4 regions of the Oceanibaculum sp. genome follow, and region 1 is predicted to be linked to each of the others. Evidence: predicted binding sites of a transcription regulator. Region 1 holds the regulator's gene; each other region holds the start of a gene.
The links. The regulator PhoB, encoded in region 1, activates phosphate uptake and scavenging genes when phosphate is short. The targets are predictions, from matches to a motif close to TNTCATAAAACTGTCA.
Positions count from the first base shown of each region.

Region 1 (7,135 bases):
GGGCTGCGAAGTGAACCAGATCGACTTCCTGCTGGAGGCCTACGGGCTGGAGCGCGGCCCGCGCTTCCAGACCATGACGATCCAGGACATTGGCGGCACCCGCAAGACCGTGGACCGCGGCGTCGAGATCGTGAAATCCATGCTGCCGGCCGCGAACGAGGCGCGCCGCACCAGCGTGCCGGCCAGCCACCTGACGCTGGCGCTGCAATGCGGCGGTTCCGACGCCTATTCCGGCATTACCGCCAACCCGGCGCTAGGCGCGGCCGCTGACCTGCTGGTCCGGCATGGCGGCACGGCGATCCTCTCTGAAACGCCGGAAATCTATGGCGCCGAGCATCTGCTGACCCGGCGCGCCATCGACCGCAAGACCGGCGAGAAGCTGATCGAGCGCATCCGCTGGTGGGAGGAATACACCACCCGCAATGGCGGGGAGATGAATAACAACCCCTCGCCCGGCAACAAGGCCGGCGGCCTGACCACCATCCTGGAAAAGTCGCTGGGGGCCGCCGCCAAGGGCGGCACGACGAACCTGACCGGCGTGTTCAAATATGCCGAGCCGATCAACACCAAGGGCTTCGTGTTCATGGACTCGCCAGGCTATGACCCCTGCTCGGTGACCGGGCAGGTGGCCAGCGGCGCCAACATCGTGTGTTTCACCACCGGGCGCGGCTCGGTGTTCGGCAACAAGCCCTCGCCCTCGCTGAAGCTTGCCACCAACTCTGCCATGTACCGCAAGCTGGAAGAGGACATGGATGTGAATTGCGGCGCCGTGCTGGATGAGGGCATCTCGATCCAGGATATGGGCCAGCGCATCTTCGACCTCATCCTGCGCGTGGCCTCGGGCGAGAAATCCAAGAGCGAGGCGCAGGGTTTCGGCGATGCGGAATTCATCCCCTGGCAGGTTGGCGCCGTAATGTAACGATATGGCGGTTGACCGGCGGCATCCCTGCCGGCCTATGCTGTAGGTTCCGTTAAGCCTTCCGCCAGCCCGAGGCCCCCATGCCCGCAACCCGACTGTCGCGCTCCGCGATCGTCAAGACCAGCCTGCTGCTGTCCCTGCCTGTCGGGCTGGTGCTGCTGGTGCTGGTCGCCGGCGGCCAGCTGAATGGCTGGCCCGCCCTGCTGGGCTGGGCGATTTCTCCCGGCATCTTCGCGCTGCTGGTGCAGCGTCATTTTCAGCGCATTGCCCGGCTGGAAGCGGCGGTTGAGGGTGGTTCGGCGGAGATCGAGCCGAACAGCCCGCTCGCCCCGCTGGCCGGCCGCATCGAATCGCTGCATCGCGTGCAGGCGGAAAATCTGGGCGCCCTGCGGCAGCGCCTCCATGCCGCCCATGTCGCGCTGGAATCGCTGCCCGACCCGCTGCTGCTGATCGATGCCGAGGCAACCATCGTGGCCACCAACCGGGCCGCCCGCGAGATCTTCGGCGAGGCGCTGGCGGGCAGGGCGGTAGCCAGCAATCTGCGCCATCCGGAGGTGCTGAAGGCGGTGGAGACAGCCCTTGAACAGGGGCAGGGCCGCACTGTCGAGATGACCATGCTGGTCCCCATCGAGCGCAGTTTCGCCGTCAGTGTCGAACCATTGCGCGAACCGGGGCCGGATGACAGCCGGGCGCTGATCCTGATGCACGAGCTGACGGCGATGAAGCGCACGGAGCAGATGCGCGCCGATTTCGTTGCCAATGCGAGCCATGAGCTGCGCACGCCGCTCTCCACGCTGGTCGGCTTCATCGAGACGCTGCGCGGCCCGGCCAAGGACGATCCGGAAGCGCATGAGCGGTTCCTGGAAATCATGCATGAGCAGAGCCTGCGCATGTCGCGGCTGGTGAACGACTTGCTGTCGCTCTCGCGGATCGAGCTGAACGAGCATACGCCGCCGCGCGGGCTGGCCGACCTGTCGCGCATTCTGTCCAGCGTGAAGGCGACGCTGGACATGCAGGCGGCGACCAAGGACATGGACATCCAGCTCGATATCGAGGACGGGCTGCCGCCGGTCACCGGCGACGAGGACGAGCTGGCGCAGGTGGCGCAGAACCTGATCGACAATGCGACCAAATATGGCCGACCCGGCACCCCGATCCGGGTGACGGCCCGGCGCGCCGACAGCGTACCGGCAGCCTTCCCCAAGGCACCGCATGGCGCGGTCCTGATCCGTGTTCAGGACCAGGGCGAGGGCATCCCGCGCGAGCATATTCCGCGCCTGACCGAACGGTTCTACCGGGTCGACAAGGCGCGCAGCCGCGATCTTGGCGGCACCGGTCTTGGCCTTGCCATCGTGAAGCACATCGTCAGCCGCCACCGGGGGGCGCTTTCCGTCGACAGCCAGGTCGGCAAGGGCAGCGCCTTCACCGTCTATCTGCCGGTCGCCGCATCCGCGGGCTGAACGGCCGCCGCGAAAACCCCCGATTCGATGTCGATGTAATAAAAGCGTCATCGAAACGTAGTATTTATGCCGTGCAAGCCCGTTATTGATAGCGCAGGCGCACGGTCCGCCATCGATCATGCCCTTGGAAAGGAAGTCTCATGCCCACCCATACCGTGAAATCCTTCGACGAGGAATTGAAGCGGCTGATGAATCTCATCTCGCAGATGGGCGGGCTGGTGGAGACGCAGGTGCAGGACTGCATCCAGTCCCTGGCGAAGCGCGACAGCACCATCGCCGAGCGGGTGATCCAGGGCGATCTGAAGATCGACAGCCTGGAGCATGATGTGAACGATCTGACGGTTCGCATGCTGGCACTGCGCCAGCCGCTGGCCGAGGATCTGCGCCGCGTTGTTGGCGCGCTGAAGATTTCCGCCGATCTGGAGCGCATTGGCGACTACGCCGCGAACATTTCCAAGCGGGCAGTCGCCCTGAACCAGGTGCCGCCGGCACGGCCCGCGACAGGTATTCCGCGCATGGGCCGGATGGTGCAGCAGATCCTGAAGGAAGTGCTGGACGCCTATGTCGAACAGGATGCCGAAAAGGCCCTGCTGGTCTGGCGCCGGGACGAGGAGGTGGACGAGATGTACACCAGCCTGTTCCGCGAGCTGCTGACCTACATGATGGAAGACCCGCGCAACATCACGCCCTGCACGCATCTTCTGTTCATGGCGAAGAACATTGAGCGCATCGGTGACCACGCCACCAATATCGCCGAGACGCTGTACTACCAGGTAACCGGCCGGCCGCTGACCGCCGAGCGGCCGAAGGGCGACACCAGCGCGTTCACCGTCGTCGAGCCGGAGAACTGACCTACGGTTTGAAACATTTCCACTGGCCTTTTTCCCTTGAGGCCTGCCGAGATTGGACCACACGATGAAGCCGCTGATCCTGATTGTCGAAGACGAAGCCGCGATCGTCACGCTACTCAGCTACAATTTGGAGCGCGAGGGCTTCCAGGTCCTCGAAGCGCGCGACGGCGAGGAAGGGCTGCTGCTGGCCACCGAGCGCCGGCCCGACCTGATCCTGCTGGACTGGATGCTGCCGCTGCTGTCCGGCATCGAGGTCTGCCGCCGGCTGCGCCGCACCCCGCAGACCCGCAGCATCCCGATCATCATGCTGACGGCCCGCGGCGAGGAAGGCGACCGAGTACGAGGCCTGAATGCCGGCGCCGACGATTACGTCACCAAGCCCTTCAGCCCCAGCGAACTGCTGGCCCGCGTCCGCGCCGTCATGCGCCGCGCCCGGCCTGCCGCCGATGCCGAGACGCTGCGCTGCGGCGACATCGTCATGGACGTTGCCGCCCACAAGGTGAAGCGCGGCGACCGCGATGTGCATCTGGGGCCGACCGAATTCCGCCTGCTGCGCCATTTCCTGGAGCATCAGGGCCGCGTCTTCTCCCGCGAGCAGCTGCTGGATTCGGTCTGGGGAGCGGATGTCTATGTCGAGCCGCGCACCGTGGATGTGCATATCCGCCGCCTGCGCAAGGCACTGAACGAGGATGCCGAGGGTGATCCGATCCGCACCGTCCGGTCGGCCGGCTATGCGCTGGATGCCGTCGCGCCGCAATTCGCCTGACACCCCATCAGTGCGTCGACTCTATATAAGAAATTAATGTAAAATATTATTTTATTGCCGTTTATCGCCCTGTCATTCCGGCTTTTTCGGCGAGTCTTCGAGCTGGCTCAAGAGCGCCGCGAGCCTCTCCTCGTCCAGGATCCCGATCTTCCGCGCCAGCTGGTGCGCCAGCCTGGTGGCGCTTGGCGACAGGCCGGCCGTGTCGATGGTGACGCGCGGATGGGATATCTCCGCCAGCCGATTCAGCGCTTCCGCATCGTCCCAGATGAGCCCAAAATAACCGCAGATCTGATGGATCAGCCCGTCGGTGGGCCGGCCGCGATGGCCATGCTCCAGCGCCGAGAGATAGGCCGAGGAGACCTGCAGCGCCGCCGCCATCTCCTTCAGTGTAACGCCACGCGCGGCGCGCAGCGCCCGCAGCCTTTCCCCGAACGGCGTCATGCCTCCTCCCGCACCCGTCGCAGCAGGACATAGAGCGCGCCGCCCCCGCCATCCTTCGGCTGCGCATGGACGAAGGCCAGCACCTTCTCGCGGTTGCCGCCCTCATTCAGCCAGCGCGGCACCTCGCGCTTCAGCACACCGGCTTCGTAACGGCCGAATTCGTCACGCCGCGTCCCCTTGCCGGTGATCACCAGCACGCAGCGCAGCCCGCGCGCCTGCGACCGGGCGATGAATCCGTTCAGCGCCACATGGGCGGCATCCTGCGTCATGCCATGCAGATCGATGCGCGCCTCAATGGCGACCTGGCCGCGCTTCAGGCGCATCTGGCTGCGCTTGTCGAGCCCCGGCGCGCTGTCATGCTTCAGGGTCGGCAGAACGACCGGCGCCTTGACCGGCGGTGCGACCGGCTGAGGAAGTGGCTCATCCTTTGACACCCGACCGCGCTTGCGGCTGGCCGGCGCCATGCCTTCGGCCTCGGGCACGGCGGGAACCGGTTCCGGCGGCAGCTCATCCAGCATGCCCAGCCGCAGGCGCTTATCCTGCGGCAGCGGCTTGGCGTCCTTCACGACCTGGCGGAAAAGCTCAGCCTCGTCCTTGCTGGCGCGCCGCCGGGCCATGCCTAGCCGTCGATCAGGACAATGTGCAGCCGGCGCGGTCCGTGGGCGCCCATCAGGATCTTCTGCTCGATATCGCCGGTGCGCGACGGGCCGGTGATGAAATTCACCGTGCGCGGCATGGAATCCTTCGCCTGCGCATCGCGCAGCCGCGCCCAGCCATCCTCGTAGGAACCGACGATCTGGCTCTTCTTCAGCACCACGATATGGGTCTCGGGCAGCAGGTTCAGTGTGGTCGGGCTGTGCGGGCCGGAGGTCAGCATCAGCGTGCCGGTCTCGGCAATGCCGGCAAAGGCCGGGGTCACGCTGGCCGTATCCGGCTCCTCGGCCTTGCCGGTATTGATGGTCAGGGTCGGGCGCTTGTCCCAGGGAAGGCCGGACAGCCAGGCATCCGGCGCCACGCGCAATTCGGCCGGCAGATTATGCTGCGCCAGATACTCGGCGATGGCGTCAGGGACCTCTGCGGCATCCGCGACCTGGCTGATGGTGGCCTGCACGCCTTCAGCCATCTCGACGAACAGGGTGACCTGCTGGTCGTGCGGCAGCTGCGCCCGCTGCGGGATCAGGTTCGGCCTGTGCTCCGCGATCCGCTGTTCCAGCTGCGCCGCCGGCTCGCCGTCCAGCGCACTGCGGCCAAGCGACCGGCGGATGCCGGCCAGGATCTGATCGCGCGGGGACATGTCGGGCATCAGGCGGCCCCCTTCTTTTCGCGGTAAAGCTCCTGGAAGGTGCGACCCTGCGGGGCGGGCATGTCGCGCACCGAAGTCCAGCCCCCGGCCAGCGGCAGCGACCGGAACCGCCCCTTATCCCGGCCGAACCGGCCAAGCAGCTTCATGGCAATGCCGGTCAGGCGCTGATAGAGCGCCGGCCGCTTGGCGAAGAACGCCCAGAGGGCGAGGCCCGAGCGGTAGGGGGCCGGTGACAGCTTGCGTTCATATTCCCGCTTGCGCCAATGCCGCATCATCTTCGGCAGCGGAATACGCATCGGGCATACGCTCTCGCAGCGCCCGCAGAAGGTGGAGGCGTTCGGCAGGTGCCCGGCCTCCTCGACACCGACCAGGGTCGGGGTCAGCACCGCGCCCATCGGCCCGGGATAGACCCAGCCATAGGCATGGCCGCCAACCGCGCTGTAAACCGGGCAGTGATTCATGCAGGCCGAGCAGCGGATACAGCGCAGCATTTCCTGGAATTCGGTGCCCAGCATGGCGCTGCGGCCATTATCCAGCAGCACGACATGGAACTGTTCCGGCCCGTCCAGATCCTCCGGCCGCCGCGGCCCGGTGGAGAAGGTAGTATAGACCGACATTTCCTGCCCGGTGGCCGAGCGGGCCAGCAGGCGCATGATCGTGGCCGCATCCTCCAGCGTCGGCACAGTCTTTTCCAGGCTGGCCAGCACGATATGGATTCGGGGGAGGGTCTGGGTCAGGTCGCCATTGCCCTCGTTGGTCACTATGACGGTCGAGCCGGTCTCGGCGATCAGGAAGTTGGCCCCGGTAATACCGACATCGGCCTTGATGAACCTGTTCCGTAGTTTCGCGCGTGCCTCGTCGAGCAGCTGGCGCGGCTCCGACAGCGGCCGGTCGGCTGGCAGGTCGGTGTGGATCTTGCGGAAGCTTTCCTCGACATCCGACTGGTTCAGATGCACCGCCGGCGCGATGATGTGGCTGGGCGGTTCCTTGCGAATCTGGATGATATATTCGCCCAGATCGGTCTCGATCGGCTCGATCCCGCTTTCTTCCAGGAAATCGTTCAGCGCGATCTCCTCGGCGATCATCGACTTGCCCTTGGTGACGGTCTTCGCCTCCACCGAGCGGCAGATTTCCAGGATTTTTTCGCGCGCTTCCTGCGGCGTGCGTGCCCAGTGCACATGGCCGCCATTCTCGGTCACCCGGCGCTCAAAGCGCTCCAGGTAATAATCGAGATGGGCCAGCGTATGGTTCTTGATGTCGCGGCCCTGGTCGCGCAGCGCCTCGAACTCCGGCAACCTGTCGATGGCCGCACGGCGCTTGTCCTGGAAGCCGGCGCGCATGTTGCCCAGCGCGCGCTGCAGCCGCTCGTCATGCAGTGCGGTGTGGGCATTGTCC
Region 1 covers NZ_JAKUSO010000004.1:21,741-28,875, reverse strand. The annotation lists gene MK313_RS02605 (UxaA family hydrolase) at 1-919, shown strand, start outside; gene MK313_RS02600 (ATP-binding protein) at 1,000-2,379, shown strand; gene phoU (phosphate signaling complex protein PhoU) at 2,520-3,230, shown strand; gene phoB (phosphate regulon transcriptional regulator PhoB) at 3,295-3,996, shown strand; gene MK313_RS02585 (helix-turn-helix domain-containing protein) at 4,069-4,437, opposite strand; gene MK313_RS02580 (Smr/MutS family protein) at 4,434-5,054, opposite strand; gene MK313_RS02575 (LutC/YkgG family protein) at 5,057-5,740, opposite strand; gene MK313_RS02570 (LutB/LldF family L-lactate oxidation iron-sulfur protein) at 5,740-7,135, opposite strand, start outside.

Region 2 (7,135 bases), on a different contig from region 1:
CGAGGGCGGCTATTTCGTGCATGTCCATAATCCGCCGCTGCGCCTGATTCTGGTCGGGGCGGTGCATATCGCGCAGGCGCTGGCGCCGATGGCGGCTATCGCCGGTTATCAGGTGGTGATTGTCGATCCGCGCCGTGCCTTCGCCACTGATGAGCGCTTCCCCGGCATCACGCTGGATGACCGCTGGCCAGACGAGGCGCTGGAGGATCTGAAGCCGAACCGGCGCACCGCCGTGGTCACGCTGACCCACGATCCGAAGCTGGACGATCCGGCGCTTATGGTCGCGCTGAAGTCGGACGCCTTCTATATCGGCTGTCTTGGCAGTCGAAAGACGCACGCCAAGCGGTTGGAACGACTCACGGAAGCGGGATTCGGCGAGGCGGATTTTCAGCGCATCCACGGGCCGCTCGGTCTCGATATCGGCGCCATCACACCGGCGGAGATCGCCATTTCCGCGCTGGCCGAAATCACTGAAGTTCTGCGCCGCGCGCCGGAGGCTGAGGTGAAAGCCGCATGATCTTCGGCGATACGCCGCTGGATGAGGCCGAGGGTGCCATCCTGGCGCACAGCCACCGGCTGCCCGGCAAGGCGCTGAAGAAGGGCCGCGTGCTGGCGGCGGAGGATATCGCGGCGTTGCGCGCGGCTGGTGTGTCGCAGGTCGTCGCTGCGCGGCTGGAACCGGGCGACGTGCCGGAAGACAAGGCAGCATCCCGTCTCGCTGCTGTGATGGCGGGCGATGGTACGGAGACGACGGCCCCCTTCACCGGGCGCTGCAACCTGATTGCTACCGCGGACGGTCTGCTGACCTATGACCCGGCCGCACTGGACGCGGTGAACCTGATCGATGAGGCGCTGACGGTCGCCCTGCTGCCCCCCTATGAGGTGGTGGAAAAGGGCCAGATGATCGGCACGGTGAAGATCATCCCCTTCGCTGCCCCCGAAGCGGCGCTTGAACAGTGCGAATTATTGGCCGGCAAGGTGCATGTTGTGGCCTTCCGGCCGGTGCGTGCCGGGCTGGTGCAGACCGCCCTGCCCGCCACCAAGCCCAGCGTGCTGGACAATACCGCGCGAATCACGGCGGCCCGGCTGGAACGCATGGGCGCCGGGCTGGGGGAAGAGTTGCGCTGCGCCCATGACACGGCAGCGACCGCCGCCGCGATCCGCCAGCAGATCGCCGCCGGCTGCGATATGGTGCTGCTGTTCGGCGCCTCCGCCGTGGTGGACCGGCGCGATGTGCTGCCCGCCGCCATTGTCGAGGCCGGCGGGACGGTGGATCATTTCGGCATGCCAGTCGATCCCGGCAACCTGCTGCTGCTGGGCCATATCGGCGATACGCCGGTCATCGGCATGCCGGGCTGCGCGCGCTCGCCGAAGCTGAACGGGTTCGACTGGGTGCTGCAACGGCTTGTCGCCGGACTGCCGGTTACGCGCACCGATATCATGCGCATGGGCGTTGGCGGCCTGCTGAAGGAGATCGCCAGCCGGCCTCTGCCGCGCGAGGATGGGCACAAGATGAATACCGCACCCCGTAAAGCCCCGCGCATCGCCGTGCTGATCCTGGCCGCCGGGCAGTCGCGCCGCATGGGGGCACAGAACAAGCTGCTGGCGGAGATCGACGGCAAGCCGATGGTGGCACGGGTGGTAGAGATCGTCCGGGCGTCCAGGGCCGGTCCGGTCACCATCGTCACCGGGCATGAAGCCGACCGGGTGAAGAAGGCCCTGCCCGGCGATATCGCCTTCGTACACAATCCGGATTATGCGGCAGGGCTCAGCACCTCGCTGAAGGCCGGTATCTCTGCCCTGCCCGCCGATATCGACGGTGTGCTGGTCTGCCTGGGCGACATGCCGCGCATCTCGCCCGTAATGATCGACCGGCTGATTGCTGCCTTCGATCCGGTCGAGGGCCGCGAGATCTGCGTGCCAACCCACAAGGGCAAGCGCGGCAACCCGGTGCTGTGGGGCAAGCGCTTCCTGCCGGAAATGGCGGCGCTAGCCGGCGATGTCGGTGCGAAACACCTGATCGGCGCGCATGCCGATCTGGTGGTCGAGGTCGAAATGGAGGAGGACGGCGTGCTGATCGATATCGACACGCCGGACGCGCTGACGCGTTATCAGGCCAGCTAAATCGTCAGCTGTTGATGTCGAGCAGCGACTGGTTCAGCTGCAGGCCGGTCTGCACGGTGCGCAAATTGGCTTCGAACTGGCGCTGGCTGGTGATCTGCTGCACCACTTCATTTGCCGGATCGACGTTCGGCAGGAAGCTCACGCCCTCCTGGCCTGTCTCGCCGGTCTGCTGCTGACCAGTCCGGGTTTCACCCTGTTCTTCCGGCGCGGTTTCCTGGAGAACCGGGATGGAGGCTGGCGTGATCGGCCGGGTGGTGGACTGGACGCCGCCGCCTTCCTGGCTCTGGTCGATGGCGCGCAGCGGCTGGAAGCCCTGGGTTTCCTCAGGCTGAGCGGTGCTGTCCAGCGGCCGGTTCGTCTCTTCCGGTGCCACGGCGCGGCTCTGAATATTGGCAACATTGTTGGCGCTGACATTGAAGCGGTTGGTCGCCGCCGCAGCGCCCGAGAGTGCCGATCCGATACCGTCAATAAAGCTCATGCCTTCACCCGTGAATTGAGGAGGTCTCTTTTCACAAATCCTAAAGTAAGGCTTAGCCCCCGCTAAGGCAAGCCTTGCAGGCTGTGCTCACGCAATAGTGAGCATCATCGGCGCCGCAGCAGCACCACGGACAGCCCGGCCATGACGAGCAAGAGGGCGGCGATCTCGGTCAGCCCGATAGGCTCGCCCAGTACCAGGGCACTCGACAGCACGCCAACCACCGGGATCGCCAGCGTGCCGATGGCGGCAATGCTGGCCGGAAACAGATCGACGATGCGGAACCAGGCCCAGTGGCAGAAGATCATCGGGATCAGCGCGGCATAGAGTGCGGCCCACAGCACTTCGCCACGCAGCCCGGCGAAATCAGGCGCCGGATCGATGAGCAGCGCGCCGAGGAAGATTGGCAGGCCGCCAAGGGTCAGCTGCCAGCCGGTCAGCGCCACCGTGCCGATCTGCCAGCTTTGCCGCTTGGTCACGATGGTGCCCATCGCCCAGGTCAGGGCCGCGCCCAGCATCAGCAGGGAGCCGATGGGTGCTGCGCCCAGCCGGGCCATCTCCGGCCCGATCAGTACCGCCAGCCCACCAATGCCGAGGACAAGCCCGATGAGCTTGCGCAGCGTGAAGGCCTCCTTCAGCACCAGGCTGGCCAGGATCGAGGCCCAGATCGGCATGGTGAAGGCGATGATCGCCCCCCTGCCCGCCTGCACCTGCAACAGCCCATAGGCGGAGAACAGGTGCCAGCCGGTGACGTTCAGCAGGCTGGCAATCAGCAGCGGCTTCAGGTCCGCCGCGGCGATGCGGATGGTCTGGCGCTTCGCCAGCGCGAAAGCCAGCAGCGAGAAGCCGCCGACGAACAGGCAAAGGGTGCGGAAGGTGAAGGGCGCGATGCCGGTCAGCGCCAGCTTCATGGCCGGCCAGTTGATCCCCCAGAACAAGGTCAGCAGCACCAGCAGCACGAAACCGCTCGCCGGCAAGGGAGCAGGCAGGGGAGACGCGCCTGGCGGCGCGGTGAAGATCCGCTGGTCGGTCAAGGACAGGCTCCGAAAAGAGCTGAAGGTTCGCCAGCATTAGAAATGATCGGCGCGCAGGGCAAGAGACCGTCTGCACAGTTCTGCCATGCCTATACCGGCAGTCAGGCGGCGATATTGATCTGCGAGATGATGGTATCGAAGTTCTGCGCCGTCTGGGCGTATGCGCCGGCAGCGCGCCCGGCCTGCTGCGCTGCTTGCTGCGTCAAGGGATTGCCTATCCCTTCGCCTTCCTCAGAGGCTGCCTGCTGTTCCTCGTTCCGCTGCTCGCGCAGTTCGGCCTGCGCCTTCAGCCGGGTCTGGTCGGCCTGGGCGGCAACGGCACGGTCCTGCGGCGATGGCTCGGCAGGCGCCAGGGCGGCGCGCTTCACGATCTCCATCTTCTGGATGGTGGCTTCGGGATCGCCGGAAACCGGCGATACATCGATGGAAACCTCGCCGCCAATGGCGTAGCGGTTGCCATCCGGGCCGTTCTCGTACTCATAGGATGGAGAACTTGCGTAGGCACCGCCGGCAGCGGCATGCGCCTGTTCGTGCGCGCGCACCTTGCGGTCGGTCTGCTTCAGCTCATCGACCTGCGCCCGCTCTTCCTCGGTAAGGCCGGAGGGGTCGGTGGTCTCTTCTTCCTCGGAACTGCTGGCGGCACTGAAGGTCTGAAGGTCGATCAGCCGGCCATTGCCGCTCTGCGCTGATTGATTTTCAGCTTCAGCAGCGGGCGTCTGGTTGCCAGCAGCCTGAGTTTGCGGCTGCGGCGCCGTCGAATCCTGCGTTGAGGCGCCAGAAAGCGCCCCGGATGACGCGGTTGCGCCGGGCGCTGTGTAGCTGATCGTGCCGGCAAGTGACGCAATCATTGCGATCACCACCTCTTCCCGCCGTTCGCTGGCGGAAAAGAGTATGCTTGTGAAGGCGGCAAGTCAAAAGACTGCCGCCTCCGCAGCGATCCTAGACGCTGATGTCCAGGTTGGTGCCCCGGCCGGAACCCGCCGGTGCGGCCGGCTGTTGCGCGCCCTGCTGTGCCCCCGCCTGGCCTGCGCCGCGCGCGATGTCGCCGGCGGCCTGCAGATTGGCGGCAGCGCCCTGCGCGGTCACCTGGGCCTGCTGCTGTTCGGAGCGCAGACCCGCGATGGCGAGTGACTGGGCACCGGTTGCGCTTCCTACATTCATGGCGATTCCCTCATTGATTGGTAACCTTGGCGAAGAATATAGGGCGATATCCCTAACAAAGAATGAACGTGGTTTACGTTGCCTCGCACCGTCGCGTGGACTACCTTTTTGGAACGATTGTAATCAAAGTGGCGTTATCGAAAGCGCCACGGACAGTCTTTCCGTTTCGCCCATCAGCCATCACCGGAACCCAGGAGACAAAGCCAGATGTCGAGCGAAAACCTGCACGCCCCGCGCGAACGCCTCAGCAAGGAAACTCTGACGATGCATCATGCCATCGTCTCGGTCATCGAAGAGCTGGAAGCCGTGGACTGGTACCGGCAGCGCGCGGACGATTGCGAGGATGAGAGCCTGAAGGAAATCCTGCTGCACAATATGCGCGAAGAGATCGAGCATGCCTGCATGGGGCTGGAATGGCTGCGCCGCAATAATGAGCATTTCGCCAAGTACATGGACGAATTTCTCTACAAGAAGGGCGATATTGACGAGCATTGATCGTCCCGCGCGCCCTCTATTCTCGCACTGTTCGGCGCGCATAATGAACAAATTCGTCATCCTGTAATAAAACCGCAAACCCCCGTGGCTATAGTCCGAACGGATTTTGGATATCCGTCAGGATTGTTAGCAAACGGGGGGTTTGCATGTCTCTTTTCCGTAATATGGCCATGGCGCTGTCGCTGGGTGTGCTTGTCGCGGGCTGCGCCACGGCGGACTCGCACAAGATGTCTTCGCCCTATGACAAGCCGGGCTTCACCACCATGGTGGAAGATGGCCGTCTCTGGGTGTTCAAGACCGGTTCCAAGGAGCTGGCGGACTTCCAGAAGAAGGGCGAGCCCGCCAAGCAGGTGACCCGCATCGCCGCCGGCCCGAACCGGATGACGGTAAAGTCCACCGACAGCGCGACGATCGACGCCTATATCGTCCAGAAGGCCGGCTTCGAGACCAAGATCGAGGATGGCCGCCTGTGGGTGTTCAAGTCGGGCTCCAAGGAGTGGGCGGCGTTCGAGAAGAGCGGCGAGCCGGCGAAGCAGGTGACCCGCATTGCTGCCGGCCCCGGCGGGATGACCATCAAGTCGAGCGACTCCAAGGTCATCGACGAGTATCTGGCGGCGAAGTAAGCCTTCTGCCAGGCAGTATGGAACGGGCGTCCTTCGGGGCGCCCGTTTTCGTTGTGCGCTCCGCTCATGCTGTCTTGCACCGGGCGCGGGTTGCGTATGGAGAGGCGGCTGTTAAGCTGCCTGCAACCTTAACAACTATAAAAGACGCCCCCTTCATGACAGCTTCCGACAGCAACCCGGCAGGCAACTGGCCGGAGCAGATATTCGCGGTGCTGAAACGCGCCGAAATTCGCCAGGTCGGCTATGTGCCGGATGCCGGCCACAGCCGGCTGATCAAGCTGTGCCAGGCCGACCCGGATATGCACACGGTCTCCCTGACCACCGAGGAGGAAGGCATCGCCCTTGCCGCCGGTGCCTGGCTGGGCGGGCAGCGGGCGGCCCTGCTGATGCAGAGCAGCGGCGTCGGCAATTGCGTGAACATGCTCTCGCTGGCGAAATCCTGCCGCTTTCCGCTGCTGACGCTGGTGACGATGCGCGGCGAATGGGCGGAGTTCAACCCCTGGCAGCTGCCGATGAGTCAGGCCACGCCGCAATCCTTCGAGATGATGGGCGGGCTGGTCTATCGCGCCGACACGCCGGAAGAAGTGGCGGAGACCGTCGAGGCCGCCGCCGACATCGCCTTCAATGGCGACAGCGTCGCCGCCGTGCTGCTGGGGCAGCGCCTGATCGGCCGCAAGCAATGGGTGAAGAAATGAGCCGTTCCAACAAGCTGGACCGCCGCGCGGTCGCCAGGGCCCTGCTGGACGGGCGCGACGAAAACCTCCTTGTAGTCACCGGCCTCGGCTCCACCACCTATGACGCCTTTGCCGCCGGCGATCATGACCTGAACTTCTATCTGTGGGGCGCCATGGGTGGTGCCGCCATCATGGGGCTGGGCATCGCGTTGGCCCAGCCGGACCGCAAGGTGCTGGTCATCACCGGCGATGGCGAGATGCTGATGGGCATGGGTGCGCTGGCCACCATCGGCGTGCAGCAGCCGGCCAACCTCTCCGTTATCGCCTTCGACAATGCGCATTACGGCGAGACCGGCATGCAGGCCAGCCACACCGGCAAGGGCGTCGATCTGGTCGGCGTCGCCAAGGCCTGCGGCATTCCCGATTGCCGTGACGTGAACGACATGGAGGGCGTGGCCGAGCTGAAGGCGCGCATCCGCCAGGGTGGCGGCACGCTGTTCGCCCGTGTCGGTATTTCCGCCGAGGAGACGCCGCGCGCCCTCCCGACCC
Region 2 covers NZ_JAKUSO010000079.1:3,311-10,445, forward strand. The annotation lists gene MK313_RS16475 (XdhC family protein) at 1-517, shown strand, start outside; gene MK313_RS16480 (molybdopterin-binding/glycosyltransferase family 2 protein) at 514-2,124, shown strand; gene MK313_RS16485 (flagellar basal body rod C-terminal domain-containing protein) at 2,129-2,602, opposite strand; gene MK313_RS16490 (DMT family transporter) at 2,707-3,633, opposite strand; gene MK313_RS16495 (putative metalloprotease CJM1_0395 family protein) at 3,735-4,481, opposite strand; gene MK313_RS16500 (hypothetical protein) at 4,573-4,794, opposite strand; gene MK313_RS16505 (ferritin-like domain-containing protein) at 5,002-5,289, shown strand; gene MK313_RS16510 (hypothetical protein) at 5,436-5,912, shown strand; gene MK313_RS16515 (thiamine pyrophosphate-binding protein) at 6,068-6,607, shown strand; gene MK313_RS16520 (thiamine pyrophosphate-dependent enzyme) at 6,604-7,135, shown strand, end outside.
Region 2: MK313_RS16485 (flagellar basal body rod C-terminal domain-containing protein) is a predicted target of PhoB. The motif match lies at 2,632-2,647, and genes of this name have one in related genera.

Region 3 (7,135 bases), on a different contig from region 1:
TCCTCCGCCTCGGTGCGGATATTGCCGTAATGGCGCGCCCCGACGGCCATCAGACGCTCGCCGATATTGGCGCCGGCGGAGACCTCCATGCGCAGCCCGTCGCGCGCACTCTGGTGCACAATGCCCCAGTCGGTGCGCGTCAGCATGCGGCGTTCCGGTTCCGACAGCGCCCAGATGTCGGTCGGCCCCTGGCCGCGCATGTCATAGGCGACGGTGCCGGAGGTCGGGGCAAGCTGTGCCGACAGGCAGCGCAGCAGCGTGGTCTTGCCCGACCCCGATTCGCCGACGATTCCCAGCACCTCGCCGGGGAACAGCTCGAAGCCGACATCGCGGCAGCCGGTATGGGCGCCATAGCTCTTGGTCAGTCCGCTGACTGTCAGAAGCGGGGTCATGCCGCTTGCTCCTCTTCCGCGCCGCGATGGCCGGCGGCCACGCGCTCACCGCAATAATCCGTGTCGGAGCAGACGAAGATCCGCCCGCCCTTGTCGTCGGTCACGATCTCGTCGAGATAGGAATCGGTGGCCCCGCAAATGGCGCAGGCGCGGTCCCACTTCTCGATCTGGAAGGGGTGATCCTCGAAATCCAGGCTCTCGACCTTGGTATAGGGCGGGATCGCGTAGATGCGCTTCTCCCGGCCTGCACCGAACAGCTGCAGTGCCGGCGAATTATCCAGCTTCGGATTGTCGAATTTCGGGATCGGGCTGGGGCTCATCACATAGCGGCCATTCACCCGCACCGGATAATCGTAGGCGGTGGAGATATGGCCGTAATGCGCGATATCCTCATACAGCTTCACATGCATGACGCCGTAATCGGCCAACCCGTGCATCTTGCGGGTCTCGGTCTCGCGCGGTTCCAGCCAGCGCAGTGGCTCCGGGATCGGCACCTGATAGACCATGATCTGGCCCTCGGCCAGCGGCGCCTCCGGGATGCGGTGGCGGGTCTGGATCAGCGTTGCCTCGCGCGTCTTGTCGGTGGTCGCCACACCGGTCGTCTGCTCGAAGAAGCTGCGGATGTTCACCGCGTTGGTGGTGTCGTCGGCCCCCTGGTCGATCACCTTCAGCGTGTCGTCCGGGCCGATCACGGCGGCGGTCACCTGGATGCCACCGGTGCCCCAGCCATAGGGCAGCGGCATCTCGCGGCTGCCGAACGGCACCTGATAGCCGGGGATCGCGACCGCCTTCAGGATCGAGCGGCGGATCATCCGCTTCGTCTGCTCGTCGAGATAGGCGAAATTATAGCCCTCAACCTTGCTCATCTCAGTCCGCCGCCTCCTCGATATCGCGCTCGGCTGCTGCCGCCTGGTTGGCGGCGGCCTCGCGCATCTTGCGCACCAGCACCAGCTCCGCCTGGAAATCGACGTAATGCGGCAGCTTCAGATGCTGGGTGAAGCCCGACGCCTCCACATTGTCGGCGTGGTACAGCACGAACTCCTGGTCCTGTGCCGGCGCCTTTACCGACTCGCCCAGTTCAGAGGCGCGCAGCGAGCGGTCCACCAGCGACATCGCCATCGCCTTGCGCTCGCAATGGCCGAAGGTCAGCCCATAGCCGCGGGTGAATTTCGGCGCCTCGGTGGCCGATCCCTGGAACTGGTTCACCATCTGGCATTCGGTGACGGTGATCTCGGCGATCTCGATGGGGAAGCCCAGCTCCTCCGGCACGAACTCAACGGCAACCTCGCCCATGCGGATCTCGCCGGCGAAGGGATGGTTCTTGCCATAGCCGCGCTGGGTGGAATAGCCCAGCGACAGCAGGAAGCCCTCGTCGCCGCGCGCCAGCGCCTGCAGCCGGACATCGCGGTCGGCGGGGAAGGTCATCGGATCGCGGGTCAGGTCGCCAACCTCTTTCGCGTCATCCGCATTCTCCGGCTCGATCAGCCCATCATGGCCAAGGATGTCGGCGACGCGTGGCATCGACCCGTCCAGCGGCTCCGGCGCTTCCTCGGTGGCCGGCAGGCTGCCGCCTTCAGCCAGGTCGAAATCCAGCAGGCGCAGCGTGTAGTCGAAGGTCGGCCCCAGCACCTGGCCGCCCGGTAGATCCTTGTAGGTCGCGGAGATGCGCCGCCGGACCGCCATGCGCGCGGTGTCGATCGCCTCCGCATAGCCGAGGCGGGGCAGGGTGGTGCGGTAGGCGCGCAGCAGGAAGATCGCCTCGATGATGTCGCCGCGCGCCTGCTTCACGGCCAGCGCCGCCAACTCGCGGTCATAGAGCGCGCCTTCCGCCATGACGCGGTCCACGGCGAGCGACAGCTGCTCGTCGATCTGCGCCAGCGTGATCTCAGGCACGGCGGGGTCGCCGCGCCGCTCCTCCGCCAGCAGCTTGCGGGAATTCTCGATGGCGCGCTGCCCGCCCTTTACGGCGACATACATGGCTCAGCCCTCCATCCGGTCGATGCGTGTGGTGCGTGGCAGGCCGGCCAGCTGATGGCCGGCGACCAGAAACAGGTCCAGCCCGCGTGGAAATAGTTTCGCGTTTTTCTGCCAGTCAGAGTCGAAGCCGGCGTGCAGCGCATTGATCTTCAATGTTTCTTCCTGCGCGATGCCGGGGCCGCTCAGGCGATAGGCCGGCCCGTCCGACAGGCTTTCCACCTGCCGGATCAGCGTGGCGGAGCGGTCGGGATAGGCGTCGGTACCGGCATCGAAACCCGACAGCGTCTCCGGCGTGCCGGCCAGCAGGGCGAAGCGCGCCTGCGCCTTGTCGCTGACCAGCGGGCTGCCGCAATGGAAGCGCAGCCAGTCGCGCACGGCGGGCGTATCGGCGGCTTCGTCCAGCCAGACCGGTGTCTCGTAATCGAACAGCGCCAGCGCCAGCGCGGCGGTGGCCGGCATCAGCGGCTGTGGCGCGGCGTCCGGCAGCAGGTCCGGCATCGTGACGATGCGGCCGGGGCGGGACAGCGCGTCGAGTGCGGCGCGGAAGGCGCGCTGGCTGTCCAGCGTGGTGTCGTTGAAACCGGCGAGCAGCGTGTCTGTCATCGTCATTCCCCGCGCACCATGGTGAAGAAATCGACCTTCGTGGCCGCGGCCTTGCGCGAGGCCGTCTCGCGCGCCTCCCGGGCGGCCTGCTCCAGCGGCGCGATGATCGCGGCGTCGAGCGAGTCACGCTGCGCGGTGTCCTGCATCAGCGCGTCGATCAGGGCGGCGCGTGTCGCATGCTGGCGGTCGCGCCCGCCGACATAGCCATGGCCGACCCGGCCATCGGGCAGCCGCACGGCGCAGCGGGTCATCGTCATCTCGCCCAGATTGAAACGCTGGCCGGTGCCGCCGGCGCGGCCGCGCACCATGACCATGCCGGTCTCCGGCTGGCGCAGATAGGAGAAGTCCTGGGCAGAACCAACCTGCTGCCACAGCGCTTCCAGCGCCTTCGGCTCGGCCTTGGCGAGCACGGACATCCAGCGCTGCCGCTCGGCCTGTCCTGCCGGCTGTGTCGGTGTCGGGGACGCCATTCTATACCTCTGGTAAATTTGTATAGACATCCGTATCAATTTTCATCACTATGCTCCCGCGCCCCGGTTTCGTAAAGGGGGCAAGTTGTGCATTTCCTGTGACGAAGCGGTTGAGCGGGTGCGCCGGAAAGCAGAGGTAAGGATGCAGGATTTATCGCGCGGGGACGGTGTCGCGCTGTGGCGGCAGATCGAACAGGCGATCACCCAGGATATCGCTGAGGGGCGGTTCGAGCCCGGCGACCGGCTGCCGACGGAAAAGCAGCTGGCCGAGCGCTTCCGGGTGAACCGGCATACGCTGCGCCGCGCGATGGAGGCGCTGGAGGCCAACGGGCTGGTGCGCATCGAGCAGGGGCGCGGCTCCTTCGTGCAGGAGCATGTGCTGGATTACGCGCTGAGCGAGCGCACGCGCTTCTCCGAGATCGTGTCGGCGCAGAACCGGATTCCTGCCGGACGGCTGATCGACAGCGCCACGCTGCCGGCCAGTCAAGAGGTCGCGGAGCGGCTGAATATCGCGCCTGGCGCGCCCTGCATCATGCTGCGCATGCTGGGGGCCGCCGATGGCAGGCCGATCACCTATGGCAATAATTACTTCCCGGCTGACCGGTTCCCGAACGCGGCGTCGGTCTATGGAGAAAAGGGCTCCGTCACCGAGATGCTGCGCGCGCATGGGGTTACGGATTATCGCCGTAAGCTGACCCGCATCACCGCCCGCATGCCGAGTGAGGATGAGGCGGCCATGCTGGCGCAGCCGCGCACCCGGCCGATCCTGCTGGTCGAGGCGGTCGATGCCGATCTGGACGGCGTGCCGGTGCGCTACGGTTATGTGCGCTTTGCGTCAGAGCGGGTGCAGCTCGTCTTCGACACGCCGGAAGATTAGCGGTTACGGGCGCGGCTGTTTCAGCAGGTCGCGGATTTCCTCCAGCAGCACTTCCTGGCGCGGCGGCGCGGGCGGGGCGGACGGCTTTGCCTCTTCCTTGGCTGAGAGCCGGTTGATCTGCCGCACCACCATGAAGATCGCGAAGGCGATGATCACGAAGTTCACGATGGTGTTGACGAACTTGCCATAGGCCAGCGTGGCGACGCCGGCCTCCTTGGCTTCCTGCAGGCTGGCAAAGTCGCCCTCACCCAGGGTGATGAAGTAGTTGGAGAAGTCCAGCCCGCCCAGCAGCACGCCGAAGGGCGGCATGATGACGTCATTGACCAGCGAGGAGACGATGCCGCCGAAGGCGGTGCCGATCACAACGCCGACCGCAAGGTCGATCACGTTGCCGCGCATGGCGAAGGTCCTGAATTCCTTCAGTACGCTCTTCTTGTCGTCGCTCATCCTCATTTCTCCTTCATCCCGGCCTTCATTCCGGCCCATAGCGCCCCACGATCAAGGGCACTTCCTGCAGCCTAATCCGAATTTCCACGATTTTCATAGGCTTATCGGCTGACGGCATAACAGGCCAAGTCGGCTGGGGAAAGCATTGCAAATTCGTCAAGTAAGCGTCACCGAACCGTAACGGGCGGCTGATACACCGGACACCGATCCGCACCACTGACGGGGATGGTATGTCAACCGCGATCACGGTTTCCGGCCTCAGCAAGACTTTCGGGCAAACGCGCGCCCTGAACGACGTGTCGCTGCTTGTCCAGAAGGGCGAGATGGTGGCGCTGATCGGCGCTTCCGGCTCCGGCAAGTCCACCCTGCTGCGCCATGTCGCCGGGCTGGTTGGTGGCGATCCGGCCAGTGGTAAGGGCCAGGGCGGCAAGGGCGAGGTCCGCATCCTGGGCGAGACGGTGCAGTCGGGTGGCGCGGTATCCCGCGACGTCCGCCGCATCCGCGCGCATATCGGCTTCGTCTTCCAGCAGTTCAATCTGGTGAACCGGCTGTCGGTACTGACCAATGTGGTCACCGGCGTGCTGGGCCGCATACCGGCCTGGCGCGGCACGCTCGGCCTGTTTACCCGCGACGAGAAGCTGATGGCGATGCAGGCGCTGGCGCGCGTCGGCATGGACCAGTATGTGGCGCAGCGCGCCTCCACCCTGTCGGGCGGCCAGCAGCAGCGCGCCGCCATTGCCCGCGCGCTGGTGCAGCAGGCGGAGGTCGTGCTGGCGGACGAGCCTATTGCCTCGCTGGACCCGGAATCGGCGCGCCGTGTCATGGAGATCCTTGCGACCATCAACCGCGAGGACGGCATCACCGTCGTCGTGTCCCTGCATCAGGTGGATTACGCGCTGCGCTACTGCCCGCGCACCGTCGCCATGCGGGCCGGCGAGATCATCTATGACGGGCCGAGCGAGGCGCTGACGCCGGACTTCCTGCGCGAGCTTTACGGCGCCGACAGCGAGGAGCTGATCCTCGGCGACTTCATCAGGAATCAGAGGCCGGAGCCCGTCGCGGCTTCCCCGGCCCTGGTGGCCGCGCACTGACGGCGGCTGTTGCGTGACCTTCGGGGGAAGGACGCGAAAGACCGGGACTTTCCGGTGACGAAATCAGGAGGTAGTGGAATGCTTCGCAAAATGCTTGCGGGTGCCGTGGTCGCGATGACCGCGCTGACCGCCGGTGCGCAGGCGGCCGAGATGAAGGAGCTGAACTTCGGCATCATCTCGACCGAATCCTCGCAGAATCTGAAGACTGTCTGGCAGCCCTTCCTCTCCGACATGGAGAAGAAGCTGGGCATGAAGGTGAATGCCTATTTCGCGCCGGATTATGCCGGCATCATCGAGGGCATGCGCTTCAAGAAGGTCGATGTCGCCTGGTACGGCAACAAGTCGGCCATGGAAGCCGTGGACCGCGCCAATGGCGAGATCTTCGTGCAGACCGTCGCCGCTGATGGCAGCGCCGGCTACTACTCGCTGCTGATTGCGCACAAGGACGTGCCGGTCAACGATCTGAAGGCCGTGGTCGAGAACGGCAAGGACTACACCTTCGGCAATGGCGATCCCAACTCGACCTCCGGCTTCCTGGTGCCGAGCTACTATGTGTTCGCGCTGAACGGCATCGATGCCAAGCAGCATTTCAAGCGCATGGTCACCGCCAACCATGAGACCAATGCGCTGGCCGTTGCCAACCGCCAGGTCGATATCGCGACCAACAACACCGAGAGCATGGACCGGATCAAGCAGAACTTCCCGGAGAAGTATGCCCAGATCAAGGAGATCTGGCGCTCCCCGCTGATCCCGTCCGACCCGATTGTCTGGCGCGCCGACCTGCCGGCCGAGGCCAAGAGCAAGATCAAGGCTTTCTTCATGGATTACGGCGTGAAGGGCCCGAACGTCGAAGCTGAGAAGAAGGTGCTGGCCGGCCTGTCCTGGGCGCCGTTCCGTGAGAGCAGCAACGATCAGCTGATCCCGATCCGCCAGCTTGAGCTGTTCCGCTCCAAGACCCGGATCGAGAATGACGACAAGATGGCGGCGGCCGAGAAGCAGCAGAAGCTCGGCGAGATCAACGCCCAGCTCGACGCGCTGAACAAGAAGATGAAGACCAACTAAGGTCCGCAACGACTGGAGGCCGGCGCCGGGAAACCGCGCCGGCCCCAGTTTTTGAATCCGATCTTTCTGCCATGACCCACTTCCGCCGCCCCAAACCCATTGCCTCCACCAAGGAGATGGCCATGACGACCCGGACAGGCGCTGCCGACGCCGCGCTGGCGCTGCCGCCCCGCGACCTGAAGAAATCGCTGCTGAGCTATCTCGGCTGGGGTCTGT
Region 3 covers NZ_JAKUSO010000052.1:416-7,550, reverse strand. The annotation lists gene phnK (phosphonate C-P lyase system protein PhnK) at 1-392, opposite strand, end outside; gene MK313_RS14005 (alpha-D-ribose 1-methylphosphonate 5-phosphate C-P-lyase PhnJ) at 389-1,258, opposite strand; gene MK313_RS14000 (carbon-phosphorus lyase complex subunit PhnI) at 1,260-2,369, opposite strand; gene phnH (phosphonate C-P lyase system protein PhnH) at 2,373-2,972, opposite strand; gene phnG (phosphonate C-P lyase system protein PhnG) at 2,975-3,442, opposite strand; gene phnF (phosphonate metabolism transcriptional regulator PhnF) at 3,585-4,319, shown strand; gene mscL (large conductance mechanosensitive channel protein MscL) at 4,323-4,766, opposite strand; gene phnC (phosphonate ABC transporter ATP-binding protein) at 4,997-5,857, shown strand; gene phnD (phosphonate ABC transporter substrate-binding protein) at 5,936-6,919, shown strand; partial or broken gene MK313_RS13965 (PhnE/PtxC family ABC transporter permease) at 7,042-7,135, shown strand, end outside.
Region 3: phnC (phosphonate ABC transporter ATP-binding protein) is a predicted target of PhoB. The motif match lies at 4,932-4,947, and genes of this name have one in related genera.

Region 4 (7,135 bases), on a different contig from region 1:
TGGACGGGTTGTAGGTGACGGAGCGTGCCATGTCGGCGGCGTAGAGCAGTTCCGGCAGGGCCACCACGCTGGCGATGGAGGTCAGCTTCACCACCTCGACCGTGTTGGAGACGAGGTCCGGCAGCACGTTGCGCACGGCCTGCGGGATGATGACGTAGGTGAGTGTCTGCGGCAGCGTCAGGCCGCTGCTGCGCGCCGCTTCCCACTGGCCCTTGCCGATGCTTTCGATTCCGGCGCGGTAGATCTCGCCGTAATAGGCGCCGGTGTTCAGGAAGAAGGCCAGGCACACCGCCAGGAAGGGCGAGGGGCGCACCCCCACGAAGGGCAGGCCGGCATAGATGAAGATCAGCAGCACCAGCGGCGGCACGGCGCGGAAGAAATCGACCAGCGCGAAGGCCGCCCAGCGCACCGGCCGGTAGCGGCTGCGGCAGACCAGCGCGATCACGAGGCCGCCGACAAGGCCCAGCGGGATCACCGCGAGGCACAGCAGCAGCGTCATACCCAGCCCGCGCAGCAGCAGCGGCAGCACCTGGCGCATGATGTTGATGTTGAAGAACTGGTCGAGCAGCAGGTCCATGCGTGGCTCCTACGCCCGGTCCCAGGCGAAGCGGGTTTCCAGCCAGCGCCCCAGGATCACCACCGGCACGAACAGCGCGACATAGGCGAGCGAGCCCAGCAGCAGCGGCGTCGCATTGCCGGAAAAGCTCTGCGCGGTCTGCGCCTGCATCAGGATTTCCGGCACGCCGATGACCGCCCCCAGCGCCGTGTTCTTGGTGATGGCGATGGTGCGGTTGGTCAGCGGCGGCACGGTCAGGCGCACCGCCTGCGGCAGGATGATATAGGCCAGCGTCTGGGCGAGCGTCAGGCCGGTCGAGCGCGCGGCTTCCCACTGCCCTTTGCGGATCGAGGCGATGCCGGCCCAGAAGATTTCCTCGGAAAATGCCGCCAGCACCAGCGAGAGCACCAGCCACAGCACGGCGAAGCTGGACAGGTTGATGCCGACATTGGGCAGCCCGAAATAGACGATCAGGATGACGACCAGCGGCGGCAGCGCGCGGAAGATATCGACGAAGCCGACGATCAGCCAGTTCAGCGGCCTGATGTGGAAGCTGCGGATCGCCGCCAGCAGCAGACCCGCCAGGATGCCGGTGACGACCACCGCGGCGGCGGCCTGCACGGTCACTACCATGCCCCAGAGGATATCCGGCAGGTATCTGTCGATGACCTTCTGGTTGAAGAAGGCGTCGAGGAAAATATCCAGCCCGCTCATGGCGTTACGCCTGGAAGTTCGCGAGAAAGGCGCGGGTGCGCTCGTGCCCGGGCGACCCGAATATCCGGGCCGGCGGACCCTGCTCGACGATCACCCCGCCATCCATGAACACCACGCGGTCGGCGGCGTCGCGGGCGAAGCGCATCTCGTGGCTGACCACCATCATGGTCATGCCGGCGTCGCGCAGTTCATGCATCACCTGCAGCACGCTGCCGACCAGTTCCGGGTCCAGCGCGGAGGTCGGCTCGTCGAACAGCATGATCTTCGGCTCCAGCGCCATCGCGCGGGCAATCGCCGCGCGCTGCTGCTGCCCGCCGGACAGCTGGGCGGGGTAGGAGTCCAGCTTGTCGGCCAGCCCGACGCGCGCCAGCGCTGCCTCGGCGATCTCGCGTGCCTCAGCCTTGCTTTTCTTCAGCACCTTGCGCAGCGCCAGCATGACATTCGCCAGCACGCTCATATGCGGGTAGAGGTTGAAGGACTGGAACACCATGCCGATACGCTGGCGCATGCGGTTGATGTCGGTCCGCGGGTCCAGCAGCTCCACGCCATCGACGCGGATCGAGCCCTCATCCGGCACTTCCAGCAGGTTGCAGCAGCGCAGCAGCGTGCTCTTGCCGGAGCCGGACGGGCCGATGACGAACACCAGCTCCTGCGGCGCCACGGCAAGGTCGATGCCCTTCAGCACTTCAAGGTCGGCGTAATTCTTCCGCAGGCCGGCAATATCCAGCATGGCGGCGGGGTTGGACAAGTGGGGACTCCTAACTCAACAGAAATGTCATTGCCGGGCTTGACCCAGCAATCCAGCCTTCACCGGCCTGGACGGTTGTGCACCGCCTCAGGCAAGGCGCCGCCCCTGGATGCCCGGGTCAGGCCCGGGCATGACAGGAAGGGGTCGTAAACGATCAGCCGCAGGACGGCGTGTGTTCGGTCGGGTCGTAGCCGGTCATGCCCGGCACGCCATAGCCCGGATAGACCGTGACCGCCGCAGAGCCGGCCGCCGGCTTGGTGCCGAACCACTTTTCGTGCATCGCGGCCATGGTGCCGTCCAGCTTCATGCACTCGATGGCGTTTTCCACCAGCTTGCGCATCTCCGCATTGTCCTTGCGGATCGGCGCGGCCCAGACGAGGCCGGTGGAATGCAGGTAGGACAGCTTGATCTGCGGGTTCTTCTTCACCGCCCACGCAGCGACCGTGTTGCCGGCGACGTTGGCGTAGGCGCGGCCGGAAATCACGGCCTGGATCGCATCGGTGTTGGTGCCGAAGGTTTCCACCTTCCAGCCGATCTTGTCGGCGAGGCCGCGCACCCAGCTGTCATAGGCGGAGCCGCGATTGACCGCGATCACCTTGTCCTTCAGCTCGGCCAGATCCTTGATGTCCGGCGTGCCGGCCTTGGTGACGAACTGGTAGTCGGTGTTCAGGTAGCCTTCGGTGAACAGCAGGTTCTCCGCGCGCTCCTTGGTCACCGTGGTCGGGGCGGCGATGAAATCATAGGTGCCGGCCTGCAGGCCCGGCAGCAGGCCGGAAAACTGGGTGGCCTCGATGGTCACGCCGCGTCCGGTGCGCTTGCCGATCTCGTTGGCGAGGTCGATATTGAAGCCCTCGACGCCGCCGCTCAGATTCGGCATGGCGTGCGGTGCGAAGGTGCCGTCCACGCCGGTCTTCAGCGGCGCCGCCTGCACAGCGGCAGCGGCGAGCAGCAGGGCGCAGGTCGCGCCGGCCAGTAGTTTCATGTCGCAATCTCCCAGATTTGCCTGAATAAGGGTGCCCACGCGAACGGGGCGGCGTTCACCTGTCAGCAATCGCCGTGCCATGCACGGCAGGCCAGCCCGACGCTGGCATTCTGTGCGCTCATCTGGGGCTATTCGCCCAGCGTAGGAGCATTTCCGCCCGCTGTCCTGACCAATTCTTGCGCAGATGGCCAAAAAGTTGACAGCACCGCTTACCAGTCCATTTCACTCCGCAACGGTTAAAACGATGGAGCGGAGGCCATGAAAAGGATGCGCAAGTCTGTTGGTGCCTTTCTGGCGGTGCTGATGGTGACAGCGATGACGAATGTTCCCCAGGCGGCAGCGGAGCCGGTTGGTGTGACGCTGGGCACCTCGACCCAGGGCGGTGGATTCAGCCTGTATGGCAATGCACTGGCCGAGGCGATCAATGCGGCCGATCCGGGTCTGAAGGTCGAACCGCGTTCGACCCGCGGGACGGGTGAGAATCTGCCGCTGCTGGAAAAGGGCGAACTGGATATCGCGCTGGTACAGGGTACCTCCGCCTATGAGGCGCTGGCGGGGATCGGCCAGCCGAAGTCGGAGCTGAAAATCCTGACGGCGATGTATTCCAGCCCCGGCATGTTCGCCGTGCGTGGCGATGTGGAGGCGACGACCATCGAGGATCTGAAGGGCAGGACGGTGGTGTTCGGCACCGAGGCATCCGGCCTTGTCGTCATGGCGAATTATGTACTGGACGGGCTGGGCCTCGACATGCGGCGCGATTTCGACGCGGTCTTCGTGAAGCGCGCCTCGGAGTCCCCGCCCAAGGTGATCGGGGGCGAGGCGGTGGCGTTGTGGGGCGCCGGCGTCGGCTGGCCGGGCTTCGTGAAGGTGTCGGAAGGGCCGGCGGGCGCGCGGTTCATCGGCCTGACGCCGGAACAGGTGGCAAAGGTTCGTGCGAAGCACAGCTTCCTGAAGCCGATGCAGTTGCCTGCCGGCAGCTATGCCGGCCAGGCGGAAGCGGTGCAGACCGTGGGCTCGTGGAATTTCGTGCTGACCCGCACCGACCTGCCGGAGGATGTGGCCTACCGGCTGATCGCAGCCATCGACAAGGCCGGCCCGGCCCTGACGGCGAAGCTCGATCAGGCGGCGGAGACGACGCCGGCCAACACGGCGGAAGGCGCGCCGGACAAGGCGATGATCCATCCGGGCGTGGTCCGTTACCTGACGGAGAAGGGGCTGCTGTAAGGCACTTTTAGCAATCGCTTTTTGCGATTGGTTTGACCAAAACAATCAATTTTCCGGACCACGAAGCACCGGATATTCTGATCGCTGAATGTTATGCGACCCCACACCGTACTGGGGGGCCATAAATCAGGAATCGTTATCGGGCTTCGCGGGCCGTTTGGGTTTGTCGCCAATGGGCGGCCTGCGGGATGGACCGGGAACCTTCGGGTTCCCGGTCTTTTCTTGTGCTCGCTGGCCCTTGTCCTGTCATGAAAAATTCATCGACCGCTTCATTGCGCGGCGCCGGGCGCTGCGACACTATCCGCCGCTGATCCGCACGGGGCATCTGGGAAGGGCAGGCTGTCCATGGCGTTGACTCTTGCCAGCATTCTGGCTGGCCTGGGGCTGTTCTTTGTCGGCAAGGATCTGCTGACCTCCAACCTGCGCAACATGGTCGGGCGCAGCGTGCAGCTGATCCTGTCGCGCGTCGCCGCCTATCCCCTGCTGGGCCTGTCCTGGGGCGCGGTGCTGGGCGCGATGATCCAGAGCACCGCCATCGTCACCTTCATCCTGGTCGGGCTGCTGACGGCGCGCATGATCGAGCCGCGCCGCGCCCTGCCGATCCTGATGGGCGGCAATATCGGCAGCGCACTCATCCTGCTGCTGGTCACGCTGGATATCCGCATCGTCGTCATGCTGGCGCTGGGGCTGACCGGAATCCTGCTGACGCAGGGCCGGCTGCAGCACTGGAAGGCGGCGCTGAGTGCCATCTTCGGCCTGTGCCTGCTCTATTACGGGCTGGTGCTGCTAAAGTCCGGTACGGTGCCGCTCGCCCAGTCCGACGATGTGATGGCGCTGATGGCAACCCTCAATGGCTCGCTGTCGGCGGCCTTCCTGATCGGGGCTGCCCTGTCGGCGGCCTGCCAGTCCTCCATCACCGTGGCGCTGCTGGGTATCGGCTTTCTGGGTAGCGGACTGTTCAGTTTCGAGCAGGCGATGCTGGTGATCTATGGCACCAACCTGGGCAGCGGCATCGTCACCTATCTGCTGGCCGGCGGGGTGCAGGGGACGGCGCGGCGCATGGCGCTGTTCCAGCTTGGCTTCAACCTGACCGGCTGCGTCCTGCTACTGGCGCTGTTCGTTGCCGAGCATGTTTTCGGCGTGCCGCTGGTCATGGCGCTGCTGCGGGCAGTCTCCTCCGATGTGCCGCAGCAGCTGGCGCTCAGCTACCTCGTCTTCAACAGTGTGACGGCGCTGTTCCTGTTCCCGCTGATCGGCCTCGTGGAGCAGCTGCTGGCCCGTCGCTGCCCGCCCTCGCCGCAGGAGAGCGACAGCCAGCTCGCCTATCTCAGCCCGGAGACGGCCCGCGATTCCGCGACCGCGATCCTGCTGACAGAGAAGGAGCAGCTGCGCCTGCTGGAGCGGCTGCCGCGCTATGCGGAGTTGTTGCGGCAGGCCGATACGCCGGCCCGCAAGGCACGGCTGGAGGCGCTGCACAAGGCGTTCGTCTCGGTGCATGGCCAGACGAAGCCCTATATTGCCGGGCTGGCGGAGGGCGATTTGACGGCGGACAGTCATGAGCGGGTCTATCGCATCGTGGACCGGCATGACCGGCTGGGCTCGATAGAAGCGGTGCTGTACGACTTTGCCGCGGCTGCGCCGCTGCTGCAAGGCAGCACGGCGCTGGCGGCGATCCGCGAGGCGCTGACCGAGGGGCTGGATGCCCTGCTGCTGTCCTATGTCGAGGCGATGGCCGGAGACGATCCCGACGATATGGCGCTGATCGAACGGATCACCGGCGACCGGGGCGAACTGATGGAAGGGGTGCGGCGCAGCTTCTTCAACGATGCCGCGCTGGAGCTCGACCGCGACGAGAAGATGGGGCTGCTGCAGCTGACCGGCCTGTTCGAACGACTGGTCTGGCTGCTGCGCGAAATGGCGCTGAAGGCGCCGTTCGAGGCCGGGACGCGCCCGGCGCTCGAAGCGGCATAGCAGGCTTACGCGCCGCCTTTATTCGCCGCCGGTATCGGCGACGAGGCCGGCCTTCTCGATGGCGTGGACGGCGCACAGCTCGTCATTCTCCGACACGTCGCCGGTGACGCCGACCGCGCCCAGGATGCGGCCATCCTTGTTCTTCACGATCACGCCACCGGGCAGCGGCACGAAATTGCCTTCCGACATGGCGGTCAGCGAGTTGAACAGCGCCGGCATCTTGGCGGCGCGGCGCGCCAACTCCCGCCCGCCGAAGCCGAAGCCCAGCGTCGCCGCCGCCTTGCCCATGGCGACCTGCGGGCGCAGCAGGCTGCAGCCATCCTCGCGCTTCAGCACCTTCAGCTGGCCGCCGGCGTCCAGCACGGCCACGGTCAGCGGGGCGAACTTCATCTCGCGGCCCTTGCGCAGGGTCTCGTCGGCGATCAGTGAGGCGGTTTCCAGGGTCATATCCAGCATGCGTTTCTCCACTGTCCTTATTGGCCGCCTGAGGAGGGCGGCGCGATTGATCGAACAGGCGTTATAGGATGCGGAGATCGGCGGGAACAGAGGATTCGCGCAATTGGTACTACCAGGCATTCGCCGCCAGCACATCGCAGGGTGGTTCGTTCAGCAGCCGCTGCGCCGTGCTGCCCAGCCCGGCCCGCAGCGACGCGGGACGACCGCGCATGCCGACGCCCAGAAGGTCAGCCTGCCTCTCGCGGGCGATGCCGGACAGCACGCTGTGCGGTTCGCCGGTGCGGACGACCAGTTCCATCCGGCTGGCCGTCGCCTGCTGCTGATCCGGGGGCAGCAGCTTGCCCAGCGTGTCGGCCATGAATTCGGATAAGGCCGCCTGCGCGGCCTGGCCCGCCGCCTCCGTCGCCGCACCTTGCAGGGCGTGCACGCAGACAAGCTCGGCCTGTGGGGCGAGCCTCAGGACCATCGACACGGCAAAGCGCGC
Region 4 covers NZ_JAKUSO010000057.1:15,688-22,822, forward strand. The annotation lists gene MK313_RS14585 (amino acid ABC transporter permease) at 1-577, opposite strand, end outside; gene MK313_RS14590 (amino acid ABC transporter permease) at 587-1,270, opposite strand; gene MK313_RS14595 (amino acid ABC transporter ATP-binding protein) at 1,275-2,000, opposite strand; gene MK313_RS14600 (transporter substrate-binding domain-containing protein) at 2,173-3,000, opposite strand; gene MK313_RS14605 (TAXI family TRAP transporter solute-binding subunit) at 3,268-4,224, shown strand; gene MK313_RS14610 (Na/Pi cotransporter family protein) at 4,570-6,195, shown strand; gene MK313_RS14615 (GlcG/HbpS family heme-binding protein) at 6,214-6,651, opposite strand; partial or broken gene MK313_RS14620 (universal stress protein) at 6,761-7,135, opposite strand, start outside.
Region 4: MK313_RS14610 (Na/Pi cotransporter family protein) is a predicted target of PhoB. The motif match lies at 4,469-4,484, and genes of this name have one in related genera.